DNA from 3 places in the Buttiauxella sp. WJP83 genome. Region 1 is predicted to be linked to each of the others. Evidence: predicted binding sites of a transcription regulator. Region 1 holds the regulator's gene; each other region holds the start of a gene.
The links. The regulator LexA, encoded in region 1, represses DNA repair genes until DNA is damaged. The targets are predictions, from matches to a motif close to TNCTGTATGTACATACAGNA.
Positions count from the first base shown of each region.

Region 2: a site for LexA is predicted at 2,579-2,598, ahead of OH773_RS14640 (DNA translocase FtsK 4TM domain-containing protein). Genes of this name have one in related genera too.
Region 3: a site for LexA is predicted at 2,756-2,775, ahead of metR (HTH-type transcriptional regulator MetR). Genes of this name have one in related genera too.

Region 1 covers NZ_CP110080.1:4,341,534-4,346,776, forward strand. Annotated here, with positions in the region: gene OH773_RS20060 (cupin domain-containing protein) at 1-307, opposite strand, end outside; gene zur (zinc uptake transcriptional repressor Zur) at 417-932, shown strand; gene OH773_RS20070 (CsbD family protein) at 1,021-1,230, opposite strand; gene dinF (MATE family efflux transporter DinF) at 1,374-2,705, opposite strand; gene lexA (transcriptional repressor LexA) at 2,847-3,455, opposite strand; gene OH773_RS20085 (diacylglycerol kinase) at 3,564-3,932, opposite strand; gene plsB (glycerol-3-phosphate 1-O-acyltransferase PlsB) at 4,118-5,243, shown strand, end outside.
Region 2 covers NZ_CP110080.1:3,154,739-3,159,981, forward strand. Annotated here, with positions in the region: gene OH773_RS14640 (DNA translocase FtsK 4TM domain-containing protein) at 1-2,515, opposite strand, end outside; gene lrp (leucine-responsive transcriptional regulator Lrp) at 2,637-3,131, opposite strand; gene trxB (thioredoxin-disulfide reductase) at 3,633-4,601, shown strand; gene cydD (heme ABC transporter permease/ATP-binding protein CydD) at 4,810-5,243, shown strand, end outside.
Region 3 covers NZ_CP110080.1:4,454,691-4,459,933, reverse strand. Annotated here, with positions in the region: gene pldB (lysophospholipase L2) at 1-37, shown strand, start outside; gene yigL (sugar/pyridoxal phosphate phosphatase YigL) at 69-875, shown strand; gene OH773_RS20580 (carboxylate/amino acid/amine transporter) at 984-1,883, shown strand; gene metR (HTH-type transcriptional regulator MetR) at 1,771-2,724, opposite strand; gene metE (5-methyltetrahydropteroyltriglutamate--homocysteine S-methyltransferase) at 2,844-5,105, shown strand; gene OH773_RS20565 (helix-turn-helix domain-containing protein) at 5,146-5,243, opposite strand, start outside.

The DNA.
Region 1 (5,243 bases):
GACAAATGCCGGTTCCTGACGGAAAGCCAACGCTATCACCCGGCTCAAGCGGGTAAAGATGACCATTGATCCATACCTGCGGATGCCCTTCCAGAACATAAGCAAATTCTTCCTCGCTACTTTCCGCATGCGGGTAGGACGTCCGGCGACCGGGCAACAGACGCTCATGGTGGATCCCCAGGCGTGTTAGCCCGAGTTTGCGAGCCAGCGGCGCGCCAATAGAAAACAGTTCAGCGCTGTCTGGATAAGTTGAATCATCTTCACCTTCCAGGTCTTTCCAGTGGCGTATGCAATCAGGTTTATTCATAACAAACTCCGGGATAGTCATCTCAAAAGGATGCAGCCAGAATGGTGCACCACTCGGCGTTTTTTGCGCGTTGTGATAGAGTGTAGGGCTAATCTACAGGGGAATGCTGATGGACATCACGACTTCACAAAACGTGTTAGCGCAGGCTGAAAAACTATGCGAGCAGCGTAATGTGCGCCTGACGCCACAACGCCTGGAAGTGCTGCGTTTACTGACGCAACAAGCGGGTGCAATCAGCGCTTATGATTTGCTGGATTTATTGCGTGCCAGTGAACCACAAGCAAAACCTCCGACGGTGTATCGTGCTCTCGATTTTCTTCTTGAACAAGGCTTTGTGCATCGCGTTGAGTCAACCAACAGCTATGTTTTGTGCCATCTGTTTGATCAGCCAACGCACTCATCAGCGATGTTTATTTGCGACAGATGTGGAGCGGTGAAGGAACATGGTGCGCAAGACGTTGAAGATATCATGCATCAATTGGCTGCCCAGTTAGGATTTGCTCTGCATCATAATGTCATTGAGGCGCATGGTTTATGCAGCGCTTGCGCAGAAGTTGAAGCCTGCAACCATCCCGAAGCATGCGGGCATGACCACACTATTCAGTCGAAGAAAAAATCACGCTAATACGAATTTAGAAGATTAGACTGGGGAAGAATCGGTACTTCCATGTACCAGGGCAGATTTAGAGAGTTAACACATCTGAGGGATGAGATTACCAGCGGTAATCGTTACGTTTTTCCCAATCAACGACTTCTTTCTCTGCCTGTTCTTGGGCGTATCCATAGCGTTCCTGGATTTTACCGACTAGCTGATCGCGCTTCCCTTCGATGACGGTCATGTCGTCATCCGTCAGTTTGCCCCATTTTTCTTTCACTGTGCCTTTGAACTGTTTCCAGTTACCGCCGATTTCGTCTTTATTCATAATAGTCTCCTCAACGTTCGCTAAAAAACTGCTAAAAGTTAACAACGTCCGAGTGCTGCCGTTTGGCTAAAACCACTCTTATCTGCTGGACGTGATAACAATTGTAGTTAAGGATGCGGCAGTGGCGGAAAAACTAAGAATCTTTAACCATGCACGTGTTCAAACCAGGTGTTGTGACGCCAATGACGACGCCAGATCCACCCCAATGACAAACCTCGTAGTGCAAGAAACACCGCCAGCGAAAGCCATAACCCATGGTTGCCCAACCAGGGCACGGTGAACAAGGTTAATCCAAAGCCAAGAGCCGCAACGGCCATACTGTTTCGCATTTCTGCACCACGTGTTGCGCCAATAAACATGCCATCAAGCAAATAGCACCAGACGCCCACCACCGGTAAAACTATCTGCCAATGCAAATAGCGATCGGCCTGGCGCTGCAATTCAGGGATTGATGTCAGGAGCGAAACAATGTTCTCGCCAAACAGTGCATACACTATGGCAAAAGCTAACGCGACCAATCCCGCCTGGCGACAGGCTGCTCCCCACACCTCCAGCAATTGGCCTCGATTTTTCGCACCAAATGCCTGCCCCGAATGGGCTTCAACAGCGTAAGCAAACCCATCAAGCGCATAGGCGGTGAAGGTCAGCAACGTCATCAGCACCGCGTTTACCGCAACGATTTCGCTGCCTAACCGTGCGCCAAAAATCGTCACTGATGCGAAACACACCTGCAGCAACAGCGAGCGCAACATAATGTCCCGGTTAAGCGCCAGTAAACGCCGAACGTTTCCGCGCCAGGCTTTCATCAGCATCTCTACGCTGATTCCACGCAGGCCCATCACCTTTTTCACCATCAGCAACCCGATGATAAATGTCGCATATTCCGCAGTGACCGTCGCTAACGCCGCCCCCTGCACATTCATGTGCAACCCCATCACCAGCCACACATCCAGCACGATATTCAGCACGTTTCCGACGACCAGTAAGATAACCGGTGCACGCGCATACTGAACGCCTAACAGCCAACCAAGTAAGACCAGGTTAGCCAGTGAAGCCGGGGCGCTTAGCCAGCGGATCTCAAGAAAACGCTGTGCCTGCCAGAGCACATCCTGGTTACCGCCAACAATATGTAATGCCAGTGAAATGAGGGGATCGCGCAGCGCGATAATCACAACGCCTGCGCCCAGCGCCAGCAATAAAGGCTGTACCAGTGCACGAGCTAACGCCGAGGGATTATTTGCGCCAAACGCTTGAGCGGTTAAGCCCGTGGTACTCATGCGCAGGAATAGCAAAAGCATGAACAGGAAACTGGTTGCCGTAGCGCCAATAGCGACTCCGCCAAGATAGACAGGGCTGTCCAGATGACCAATGACTGCCGTATCGACCAGACCCAGCAAGGGGACGGTGATGTTGGAGAAGATCATGGGTAAGGCGAGGCGCCAGAGTACTTTGTCAGCCGTTGAGAAAAATCGCATTCCACCCTTCATACTTCAAGCCGCATCTTTGTTGGCCGCGTTCACTCACCCGAATCACTTACTCAAGTAAGCTCATCGGGACTCGTTTTCTCGCCGCCTCAATGCAACTTGAATTATTTGGGTTTTCAGTTTTAAGAAACTTTACAGCCAGTTGCCGTTGCGAATCACCCCAACCGCCAACCCTTCAATGGAGAAGTTATGTTCGCGCAGGTCAACCACAATAGGTTCAAACTCGCTATTTTCTGGAAGAAGATGAACAACGTTGCCCTGCTGTTTTAAGCGCTTAACGGTAACTTCATCATCAATACGCGCAACCACAACCTGGCCGTTACGCACATCCTGAGTTTTATGCACCGCGAGCAGATCACCGTCCATAATACCGATGTCTTTCATAGACATACCGCTGACGCGCAGCAAGAAATCGGCATTAGGTTTAAACAGCGATGGATCAACCTGGTAATGGCCTTCGATATGCTGCTGAGCCAAGAGTGGCTCACCTGCAGCAACACGCCCAACCAGCGGAATACCGGTAACTTCTTCCACCAGCAAGCGGATACCGCGCGACGCACCAGAGACAATCTCAATGACGCCTTTACGAGCCAGTGCTTTTAGGTGCTCTTCAGCGGCGTTTGGAGAACGGAACCCCAGACGTTGAGCAATCTCGGCACGAGTCGGTGGCATGCCGGTCTGGCTGATATGATCCCGAATAAGATCAAACACCTCTTGCTGCCTGGTAGTTAACGCTTTCATTCCGCCCCCTGGGTGTTTATACAGTTATGCTGTGAGTATATACAGTCAAAGGCGAATTTGGAACCACAAATTAAGCAAAAAACCAGCCACTTAACTATTCTGGAAAGATCATCGCAAATGCTGCCAAAGCAGTGTGACCCAGGTAATCACTGCGAGGATAATGGCGATTAACACAGCAGCTGATCCCATGTCCTTGGCGCGTCCTGAAAGCTCGTGATAATCCGTACCCACGCGGTCAACAAGGGATTCAATCGCACTGTTGAGGATCTCGACAATCATAACCAGCACGACAGAACCAATCAGTAGAATACGGGTGATGGGGTCGATATCTAAATAACAGGCAATGGCAATAGCGATTACGGCACAAACGCCTTCCTGACGGAACGCAGCTTCGTTGATCCAGGCTGCTTTGAGCCCTTTCCATGAATAGCCAGCGGCTTTGATGATACGGGTAAATCCGGTGACGTTACTCGCCATTTTTGGAAACCTTTTCAAATTATTTGCGTCAATACTTATCTATACCCGTCATTCTTCAAATTGCTGCCAACACGGCTACAACTTGAAGAATGACGGGTATAAAGCGCAACGCCACAGAAATCTGAGTGAGATTCTGATATTCTTGCGGCGAAATTGCATTATTAACCTGAGGCTTTACATCGTTTATGTCAGGCTGGCCAAGAATCTACTACAAATTACTTAATTTACCATTAGGCGTTCTGGTAAAAAGCAAGTCCATTCCGGCAGATCCACAAGCCGAACTGGGCTTAGATCCCACACGCCCGATAATGTACGTGCTGCCGTATAACTCTAAGGCGGACTTATTAACGCTGCGCGCACAATGTCTCGCGCATGGCTTACCCGATCCGCTTCAGCCGTTAGAGATTGATGGAGCGGTACTCCCGCGTTACGTCTTTATCCACGGCGGCCCGCGCGTATTCACGTATTACACGCCGAAAGAAGAGTCGATCAAGTTGTTCCATGATTACCTCGACTTGCACCGCAGCAATCCAAATCTGGATGTGCAGATGGTGCCGGTCTCGGTGATGTTTGGCCGCTCTCCGGGTCGCGAAAAAGGCGAAGTTAATCCGCCATTAAAGATGCTGAACGGCATCCAGAAATTTTTCGCCGTTACCTGGCTTGGTCGCGACAGTTTCGTGCGTTTTTCGCCACCCGTCTCTCTACGCCACATGGCCACCGAGCACGGTACGGATAAAAAGATCGCTCAGAAATTGGCTCGCGTTGCGCGTATGCACTTTGCTCGCCAGCGTTTAGCGACCATCGGGCCGCGTTTGCCGGTACGTCAGGATCTGTTTAATAAACTTCTGGCATCGAAAGCTATCGCTCGCGCCGTCGAAGATGAAGCACGCAGCAAGAAAATCTCCCATGAAAAAGCACAGCAAAACGCTGTGGCGCTGATGGAAGAGATTGCCGCCAACTTCTCTTATGAAGCGATTCGAGTGAGCGACCGCGTGCTCAGTCTGACGTGGAACCGCTTGTACCAGGGGATAAACGTTCATAATGCAGAACGCGTGCGCCAGTTGGCTCACGATGGTCATGAGATTGTTTATGTCCCTTGCCATCGCAGCCACATGGATTACATGCTGCTGTCCTATGTGCTTTATCACCAGGGGCTGGTTCCTCCGCACATCGCGGCGGGTATCAACCTGAACTTCTGGCCAGCGGGCCCGATTTTCCGCCGCCTCGGTGCGTTCTTTATCCGTCGTACCTTTAAAGGCAGCAAACTCTACTCCACCGTGTTCCGTGAATATCTGGGCGAGCTGTTTAGCC
Region 2 (5,243 bases), 1.2 Mb from region 1:
TCGACAACGAACGCGCAAGGTCGCGAGACAAGTTAGAGATTCGTGCAGCTTTCACGCCTGGCGCTAAGTCAAGCTCAAAGCGAGTGATGACGGGGCCTGGAGAGTAATCTACAACGTCTGCTTTAATACGGTAATCCGCAAGGCGAGCTTCCACCAGTCGCGCCATTTGCTCCAAAGCAAAGGTATCCACTGGCTCAACTTCTACTGGCGGAGACGTCAGCAAATCTAGCGACGGTAAAGGCGTGGTAGGACGCTGCAACGGACGATCATCACCATTTCGCATTAGGAATGGATGGATCAGACTTTCCTGCATTTGCGGTGCTGTAACCGGTGCATTGGACTGTGGCGGCGTCCTGTGCGGCTGTGCAGTTTGCCAGCTTTGCTCAGGCTTAACCGGCGCGGGTTCTTCAACCGGGCTCGGGGTAAACAATGGTTCACCAGGCCCATCGTTAACGAGCGTTTTCATTGGCGAGAAATCAAAATCATCCAGCGAGAACGGCACATTATTTGGCTGTTGCTGATGAGATTGCGCCCCTGGCGCCGAGTAACGCTGTTGCTGTTGCGCCGCAAATTGGCGTGCTAATTCAGCCTGCTCAGCCTCATCTTCATCTTGTTGCGAAACGTCGTCTTCATATTCTTCGCCATAACGTTGCTGTTGTTGAGCAGCGAACTGGCGAGCAAGCTCTTGCTGTTCCAGATCTTCAGCATCATCAGCAAAGTCATCTTCGATATCCATGCCGTTCTGACGACGAGCTTCCTCTTCAGCCATTCTCTGGGAAGGCAACTTGATTCCGTAGGAAGCAAGTTCGCGTCGAGTCGGTACCCGCACGCGATTTGGGCGTGGTAGCTGCGGGCCGATCCCCTCTTTGGTTTGAGGGCGCGGCGCATCACTGGCAATACTAAACACGGGGCTAAAGGCAGACGCTGCAGCCACAACTTTTGCTGCGTCTTTTAATTCCTGTGGAATAGCAGCACCAGGTGCTGGCACCACGGAGGTCGTATCGAATACACCTTGTGGCATTGCGGGTGTTTCAATCCGCGGCGCGGAAGTCGACGTAGTTTGAGTAAATGCAGGGCTTTGATCATAGCCATAAGGATCAGGTTTTGGTTCATTAACCGGCTGATACCAGGCCGCGAGTTGCTCCCGTTCACGAGCACGTCGCTCTTCGACCTCTTCGAAATGGTAGATCGGTGGGCGAACTGCCGGTTTTACTTCTTCAACCGGTTCAGGTTGAAGTGTTGGCTCGACGGGAGCTGGCTCATAGTAAGCGGATTCAGGCGGCGCTTGTTCAACGACCGGTTCTGACCAATGGTTTGTCACCTGCTGCGGAATGTATTGCTCAGCCTCGCGCGGGGCGTGGAAACTTTCAGGCGCAGGCGCAATCACGGGATCAGGCGTCACGGTGGTTGGCGCAGGTTCCCAGGCAATAGCAGGCGTATGTTCTACTTCTGGAGCATGAGCTGTAACGGGAGGTACCGTTGCCATTGGCATAACCGGGGCGGCATAGTCTGGATTATTTGCCATCGCCGTGGCCGCTGTAGCTGCTACAGGTGCGACAATCGACTGCCCGTGTAAAAGCGGATCGTATTCTTCGCTTTCCGGCAAAGTGGCTTTATTCCCAGAAAACAGTACGTCATCTTCTGGCGGCGTCGCTTTGTTGTTTGAGAACAAAACGTCATCTTCGTCGTCATCCATACGCTTACCAGAAAACAGCGCTGAGTCTGTTTTACGTGCGTTAGGGTTGGCAAATTTTTCGGAGATGCGCTGCTTACGGGCTAACGCGCCACGTAAAATGCGCGCACGACGAGACTCGCGTTTTTCGACTTCTGGTGCGTGCTCTTCGTCATGTTTTTCATCTTCGTCGTCGTAATCATCATCCTGCCAGGTGTTATCCCGACGAGTACGGTTGCTGGCAAAAGTGAGCACGCTCAAGGTCGCGCCACCAATTTTTTCAGCGATACTCACCCACGACCAGCCGGTAAACAGGGTCAAACCTGCTGCCCATACGCATAACAACGCGATAGTACCGCCGCTACTGTTAAGCAGAGGCATCATGGCCGTGCTCAGCAGACTCCCGATAACGCCACCCGAGGCGAAATACCAGATGTCATCTGCGTTAATTGCCGCAAGTCCGCAAGCCGTCAGCACCATTGCCAGTACGCCGATAAGACGTAAAGAAACGGCGAAATAATCGACAAACTCTTCGCTATCCCGATTGCGGAACGTGAACCAACACGCACCGATAATAATCACCGGAATGGTGTAGGCCATTACGCCAAAGATGAAAAATAGCGTGTCGGCCAACCACGCACCGGGCATCCCTCCCAAATTATGGATAGGTTCATGCCATGCGGTTTGTGACCAACTGGGATCTGAAGGATTAAAACTAAGCAACGCCGCCATCAAATAGACGGCAAAAATGGCAACAAGAAGCAGTAACGCCTCTAATAGCCGACGCCCGCTGCTGAGTTTCCTCAATGTAACTTCTTTTTCTTCGGTGTATTCCTGGCTCAAGTAAGACTCTCCAGGTCCTTAATAAATATGGAGAGCAACAGTGCCGGGCATTCCCGGCACTGTTGCTGTATGAATTACCAGGAGTGTAACCAAAATACGCAGATTTTGCACCTGGCCCGTGTTAACGGGTCTTAATAACCAGACGATTACTCTGTTTGACCTCTTCCATGACCACATAGGTACGGGTATCGTTCACACCCGGCAGTCGTAACAAGGTTTCGCCCAATAATTTGCGGTACGCTGACATATCCGGTACACGGGTTTTCAACAGATAGTCGAAATCACCGGATACCAAATGACACTCTTGAATTTCTTCAAGTTTTTGAACTGCAGCATTAAATTGCTCAAACACATCCGGGGCGCCACGATTCAGAGTAATCTCAACAAAAACCAGAAGTGATGCATCCAGATAATGCGGGTTCAGCAGAGCGGTGTAGCCCTGGATGAAACCCTGTCGTTCCAGACGACGCACGCGCTCGAGGCACGGGGTCGGTGAAAGCCCTACTCGCTTTGAAAGCTCGACGTTGGAAATACGCCCATCCTTCTGTAGTTCATTAAGGATGTTACGATCGATGCGGTCGAGATCTTTGCCAGGGCGCTTCTTGCTATCTACCATTATTATAGTCTCTCTGTGTTCCTTCCTTCACCTGCCATAACCCGGTCAACGTCAATGTTCCGGGTGTACGTGAGAAGACCGGTGCCCAATGGCTGCTAACGACATCACTTATGGCGTCTGTCCACGCCATGAGTAGATTTCAATAACCCGGTAAAATTGCATCAGGTATGCGCGATTATTTTACAATTCTCGCCCCAAATGTTTTTCTTCCTCGAATGTTTTCGCAAATGCTTAGCGGATTGTCAAAGCAAAACATCTAAATTTAGTGGAACGTGCCGGATATCTGGGCTACTTGACGATTATTCATCACTTTACCCGGGTGAGTATTTAGACTGTTTGGATGGATTTTTATGCGCTTTGCCAGCACTCGCTGCGGCTGATTGAACACAGCTATTGCACATATAGTTAACATATTCGCCAACACAGCCCCTCTACCCTTTTTTTAGCCCGCCAAATTCCCTACAATCCCTCGATTGTCTGCCAACGAACAATGAGGATCTCATGGGCACCGCTAAACACAGTAAATTGCTAATTCTTGGCTCCGGCCCTGCGGGCTACACCGCTGCAGTCTACGCGGCACGCGCCAACCTCAAGCCCGTTTTGATTACCGGGATGGAAAAAGGTGGCCAGTTGACCACTACGACCGAAGTTGAGAACTGGCCTGGTGATCCTAACGACCTGACTGGCCCTGCGTTAATGGAACGCATGCACGAACATGCGACCAAGTTCGAAACAGAAATTCTGTTCGACCACATCTCGAAGGTTGATCTACAGAATCGTCCATTCCGTCTGACGGGCGACAGTGGCGAATACACTTGTGATGCGTTGATCATCGCGACCGGGGCTTCTGCACGTTATCTGGGTTTGCCTTCTGAAGAAGCGTTTAAAGGCCGCGGCGTTTCTGCCTGTGCAACATGTGATGGTTTCTTCTATCGCAATCAAAAGGTCGCGGTCATTGGTGGCGGTAATACCGCAGTTGAAGAAGCACTTTATCTGGCAAACATTGCCTCTGAAGTGCATTTGATTCACCGCCGCGACAGCTTCCGTGCCGAGAAAATTCTGATCAATCGTTTGATGGATAAAGTGAAGAACGGCAACATCGTGCTGCACACCAACCGTACTCTGGATGAAGTCACAGGCGATCAGATGGGTGTGAGTGGACTGCGTCTGCGCGATGTACACAACACGGACACCACTGAAGAGCTGGAAGTCGCAGGCCTGTTTGTGGCTATCGGCCACAGTCCAAATACCGGAATCTTCGCCGATCAGCTTGAGCTGGAAAATGGCTACATCAAAGTACAGTCCGGTATTCACGGTAATGCCACACAAACCAGCATCCCTGGCGTATTTGCTGCAGGTGATGTGATGGACCATATCTATCGTCAGGCAATCACCTCTGCGGGCACGGGCTGCATGGCTGCACTTGATGCTGAGCGCTACCTGGATGGATTAGCCGAACAGAATAAGTAACTTCCTCAGTCCTGAGCGGCAGTTTGAAGATACGTAAAGGCGACTGAATTGGTCGCCTTTCTTTTGCCTGCGTTGTAACATTGCCCGCAATTTTTGCCTGATAATTCATACCCAAAATAATTCGAGTTGCAAGAATGTGGCAAATAAGTGAAGCCAACGCACCTGCTGCTTGAAGTATGAAGGGGATATCAACCTGCACTGGCAACCCATGAATAAAACCCGTCAACAAGAACTTAGCCGCTGGCTAAAACAACAAAGCATTATCTCCCGCCGCTGGTTAGGGCTTTCCCGTGTTTTGGGACTGGTCAGTGGGCTTTTGATTGTTGCTCAAGCCTGGCTGTTAGCCAGAATGTTGCAGCACATGATCATGGATAATATCCCCCGTGAAGCCCTGCTATTGCTTTTCATTATCCTGATTCTGATTTTTGTCTTGCGCGCGTGGGTCGTGTGGCTACGTGAAAAAGTCGGTTTTTACGCAGGATTGCACATTCGCCAGGAAATTCGCCGAAAAGTGCTCGATCGCGTGCATCAAGCGGGCCCAGCCTGGATTCAGGGAAAACCTGTCGGCAGTTGGGCAACACTTGTGCTGGAACAAATCGAGGATATGCACGATTACTACGCTCGCTATCTACCGCAAATGTC
Region 3 (5,243 bases), 110 kb from region 1:
GAATGCCATTATCACGTTTTTTGATAGGCATAATTAATCTGAATTCAACACCTGAGGTTTCAAATCCTATGTACCATGTCGTTGCGTCTGACTTAGATGGCACGTTGTTGTCCCCCGATCACCTGCTCACCCCATACGCCAAAGAAACGCTGAAATTGCTCACCGCTGAAGGGGTACATTTCGTCTTTGCAACGGGTCGTCACCATATCGATGTGGGGCAAATCCGCGATAACCTCGAAATCAAAGCCTACATGATCACCTCCAACGGTGCGCGTGTGCATGATACTGACGGCAACCTGGTATTCAGCCACGATCTTGATCAGGACATCGCCCGTGATCTGTTTGGTGTCGTGCATACCCATCAAGATATCGTGACCAACGTCTACCGTGGCGACGAATGGTTCATGAACCGCCATCGCCCTGAAGAGATGAAATATTTTAAAGAGGCCGTATTTAATTACAGCCTGTTTGAGCCAGGTTTGCTGGACGCTGATGGTATTAGCAAAGTGTTCTTCACCTGTGATTCACACGAAAAATTGCTGCCGCTTGAGCAAGCGTTGATTGCCCGTTGGGGTGACCGAGTCAATGTCAGCTTCTCGACACTCACTTGCCTGGAAGTAATGGCGGGTGGGGTATCCAAAGGTCACGCGCTGGAAGCGGTATCTAAAGCAATGGGTTACAGCCTGAAAGAGTGCATCGCCTTTGGTGATGGCATGAACGACGCAGAAATGCTCAGCATGGCGGGTAAAGGCTGCATCATGGGCAATGCCCACCAACGCCTGAAAGACTTGTTGCCAGAGCTGGAAGTGATTGGCACCAACGCCGATAACGCCGTTCCACATTACCTGCGTAAGATGTTCCTCGGTAAAGATTAATTCGCCGATATTGAGTGGCGATTTAATCGCCACTCGTCAACCAAATAGCTAAGCCTCTGCCAACACCCTTCGCTACAATAAGGCATAACCTGTTGTAGAGATTTCATCGTGCCGTTACTGATCATCACCACAATCCTGTGGGCCTTCTCATTTAGTCTGATTGGCGAATACCTTGCCGGGCATGTCGACAGCTATTTTTCGGTGCTGATGCGCGTCGGGCTTGCGGCGCTAGTATTCCTGCCGTTCCTGCGTTTTAAAGGTTACAGCGCGAAAACGTTGCTGTTGTATATGCTGGTAGGCGCGCTGCAACTCGGTGTGATGTACCTGTTTAGCTTCCAGGCTTATCTCTACCTGACGGTTTCAGAATTCCTGTTGTTCACCGTGCTGACACCGTTGTATATCACGCTGATTTACGATTTGCTCAGCCGCAGGCCGCTGCGCTGGGGTTATGCACTCAGTGCAGGGCTGGCGGTGGTTGGCGCGGCGATTATTCGCTATGACAAAGTGAGCGATCACTTCTGGACTGGCCTGCTGTTAGTGCAGGCGGCCAACATCTGCTTTGCTATCGGCATGGTGGGCTACAAACGTTTGATGGAAACGCGTCCGATGCCGCAGCATTGCGCATTCTCATGGTTTTATCTTGGCGCATTCATTGTGGCGGTAAGCGCCTGGTTTGTGCTGGGGAATCCGCAAAAACTCCCGACTACCAACCTGCAATGGGGCATCCTGGTGTGGCTGGGTGTCGTGGCGTCAGGGCTGGGTTATTTCATGTGGAACTATGGTGCGACGCAGGTGGATGCAGGAACGCTCGGCATCATGAACAACGTGCATGTTCCGGCAGGGCTGCTGGTTAACCTCGCCATCTGGCAAGAACAGCCCCACTGGCCGAGTTTTATCATTGGTGGGACGGTGATAATGGCCTCGCTATGGGTGCATCGCCGTTGGGTCGCTCCGCGTTCTTCACAAACGGCAGATGCTCGCAAGCGTGTGAACGCGTCGAGCGAATAAACGCTTCTGTCACCGGTTGACGCTGCTCGCCATCGCGAACGGCGGCGTACAACCGGCTCCACAATCCTTCGCCCAGGGTTTTAGTTACCACCAGACCCTGGCGCTCCACATTCTCCACCACCCAATGCGGCAGCGCGGCAATGCCCATACGTGCCGACACCATCTGAATTAACAGCAACGTGTTATCCACACTTTTAAGCATAGGGCTCACGCCTGCGGGTTGCAGGAAATGTCGCCAGATATCCAATCGTTGGCGCTGCACCGGGTAAATTAACAATGTCTCGCTGCTCAAATCTTCCGGATCAATTCGTGTTTTGTTCGCTAACGGGTGATCCGTTGCCAGCACCAGGCGCACTTCATAATCAAACATGGGCGAATAGTGCAGACCGCTGCGCGGCAGAATGTCCGAGGTCAAAACGATATCCAGCTCGCTTTGCTGTAACGCGGGCTGCGGGTCGAACGTCACACCTGATTTGAAATCCAGATCCACCTGCGGCCAGGTTTTGTGGAAATTCTCTAATGCGGGTGTCAGCCACTGAATACAGCTATGGCATTCGATGGCGATACGCAACGTTGTCTGATGCGGTTCATTGCAGGCCTGAAGCGCACGGCTAATCTGCGGCAGCACTTGTTCTGCCAGTTGCAATAGCACTTCACCCTGAGGAGTAAAGCGCAGTGGCTGACTTTTACGGACAAACAAGCGGAACCCAAGTCGCTGCTCCAGATCGCTGAACTGATGAGAGAGCGCCGATTGGGTCTGATGCAACGCGGCAGCGGCAGCGGCTAAAGAGCCACAATTTCGTAACGCCTGGAGCGTCCGCAGGTGTTTGATCTCGATCATGAAAGTCCTTCACTTCGGCATGAGCAAATTGCGCTTGAGGAATATACAGTACCTTTGCAAGATGGCGGTGTAAACATCTGGACGTCCAAATCCAAAAAATTCACCATGAGGACATAAAAATGACAATCAAAAATCACACCCTCGGCTTCCCTCGTGTTGGCCTGCGTCGCGAACTGAAAAAGGCACAAGAAAGTTACTGGGCAGGTAACTCTACCCAGGAAGAATTACTGACAGTGGGCCGCGAACTGCGTGCTCGTCACTGGGATCAACAAAAACAGGCCGGCGTTGAATTACTGCCAGTGGGCGATTTCGCCTGGTACGATCACGTTCTGACCACCAGCTTGTTACTTGGCAATGTACCGGCTCGTCATCAGAACGCGGACGGCAGTGTAGATATCGACACATTATTCCGTCTGGGCCGTGGCCGCGCACCGACTGGCAAGCCTGCCGCCGCCGCAGAAATGACGAAATGGTTTAACACCAACTATCACTACATGGTGCCGGAATTTACTCTAGGCCAGCAGTTCAAACTGACCTGGACACAACTTCTGGATGAAGTGGACGAAGCGCTGGCACTGGGCCACAACGTGAAACCTGTGCTGCTTGGCCCAGTCACCTATCTGTGGCTGGGTAAAGTGAAGGGTGAGCAGTTCGACCGCCTGAGCTTGCTCAACGACATTCTGCCGGTTTACCAACAGGTTCTGGCAGAGCTGGCAAAACGCGGCATCGAATGGGTGCAAATCGATGAACCCGCTCTGGTGCTGGAATTGCCGCAGGCGTGGCTGGATGCGTTCAAGCCTGCTTATGACGCGCTGAATGGTAACGTTAAGCTGTTGCTGACCACCTATTTCGAAGGCGTCACGCCAAACCTGAACACCATCACCGCGCTGCCGGTCCAGGGTCTGCACGTTGATTTCGTACACGGTAAAGATGATATCAACGCGTTGCATCAACAGCTTCCGGCTGACTGGCTATTGTCTGCCGGTGTGATTAACGGACGTAACGTCTGGCGTGCCGATCTGACGGAAAAATATCAGCAATTGCAGGCCATCGTCGGCAAACGTGAGCTATGGGTGGCCTCCTCTTGCTCATTGCTGCACAGCCCAATCGATCTCAGCGTGGAAACGCGTCTGGATGCGGAAGTGAAAAGCTGGTTTGCCTTCGCCCTGCAAAAATGTGCTGAGCTTTCACTACTGACCGAAGCGCTAAACAGCGGTAACACCGAAAAGCTGGTGGAATGGAGCGCACCAATTCAGGCTCGCCGCCATTCAAGCCGTGTACACAATGCCGCAGTAGAACAGCGTCTGGCTACCATTACCGCGCAAGACAGCCAACGTCACAGCGACTATGCCGCTCGTGCCGTGGCGCAACGTCAGCGTTTTAACCTGCCAGCGTGGCCGACAACGACTATCGGTTCTTTCCCGCAAACCACCGAAATCCGCGGCTTGCGCCTAGACTTCAAAAAGGGAAATCTGGATGCCAACAACTATCGCACCGGTATCGCTGAACACATCAAACAAGCGGTAGCGGAACAAGAACGGCTGGGCCTGGATGTGCTGGTGCACGGTGAGGCCGAGCGTAACGACATGGTGGAATATTTTGGCGAACACCTCGACGGCTTCGTCTTCACCCAAAACGGCTGGGTACAGAGCTACGGCTCCCGCTGTGTAAAACCGCCGGTCGTGATTGGTGATATCAGCCGCCCGGAAGCCATCACCGTTGAATGGGCGAAGTACGCGCAATCCCTGACCGACAAACCAGTAAAAGGCATGTTGACTGGCCCGGTGACAATTCTGTGCTGGTCATTCCCACGCGAAGACGTCTCGCGCGAAACCATCGCGAAGCAAATTGCACTGGCGTTGCGCGACGAAGTGGCGGATCTTGAAGCTGCGGGCATTGGCATCATTCAGATTGACGAACCCGCGTTGCGTGAAGGTTTACCGCTGCGTCAGTCCGACTGGCAGGCGTATCTGGAATGGGGCGTGGAAGCTTTCCGCCTGAACGCCGCTGTGGTACGCGACGACACGCAGATCCACACCCACATGTGTTACTGCGAATTCAACGACATCATGGATTCCATTGCGGCGCTGGATGCGGACGTGATCACCATTGAAACCTCACGTTCCGATATGGACTTGTTGGAGTCGTTCAAAGAGTTCGAATACCCGAACGAAATTGGACCGGGCGTGTATGACATTCACTCGCCGAACGTGCCAAGCGTGGAATGGATTGAAGCGCTCCTGAAGAAAGCGGCTGAAAGTGTTCCGGCTGAGCGTTTGTGGGTTAACCCTGACTGCGGCCTGAAAACTCGCGGCTGGCCAGAAACGCGTCAGGCGCTGGCGAACATGGTGAAGGCGGCGCAGAACTTGCGTAGCGCTTAAGTTTTCTTTTGCCCTCGAAAGGGGGCTATCTTCAGTGGTATCAGAGATGGAAAACCACACGCTTACCGGTTGGTAGCGTTATATCAATACTCAATTCACCCCCAAGAGCTGCGACGTAGCGTTTTAATGTGGATAAGC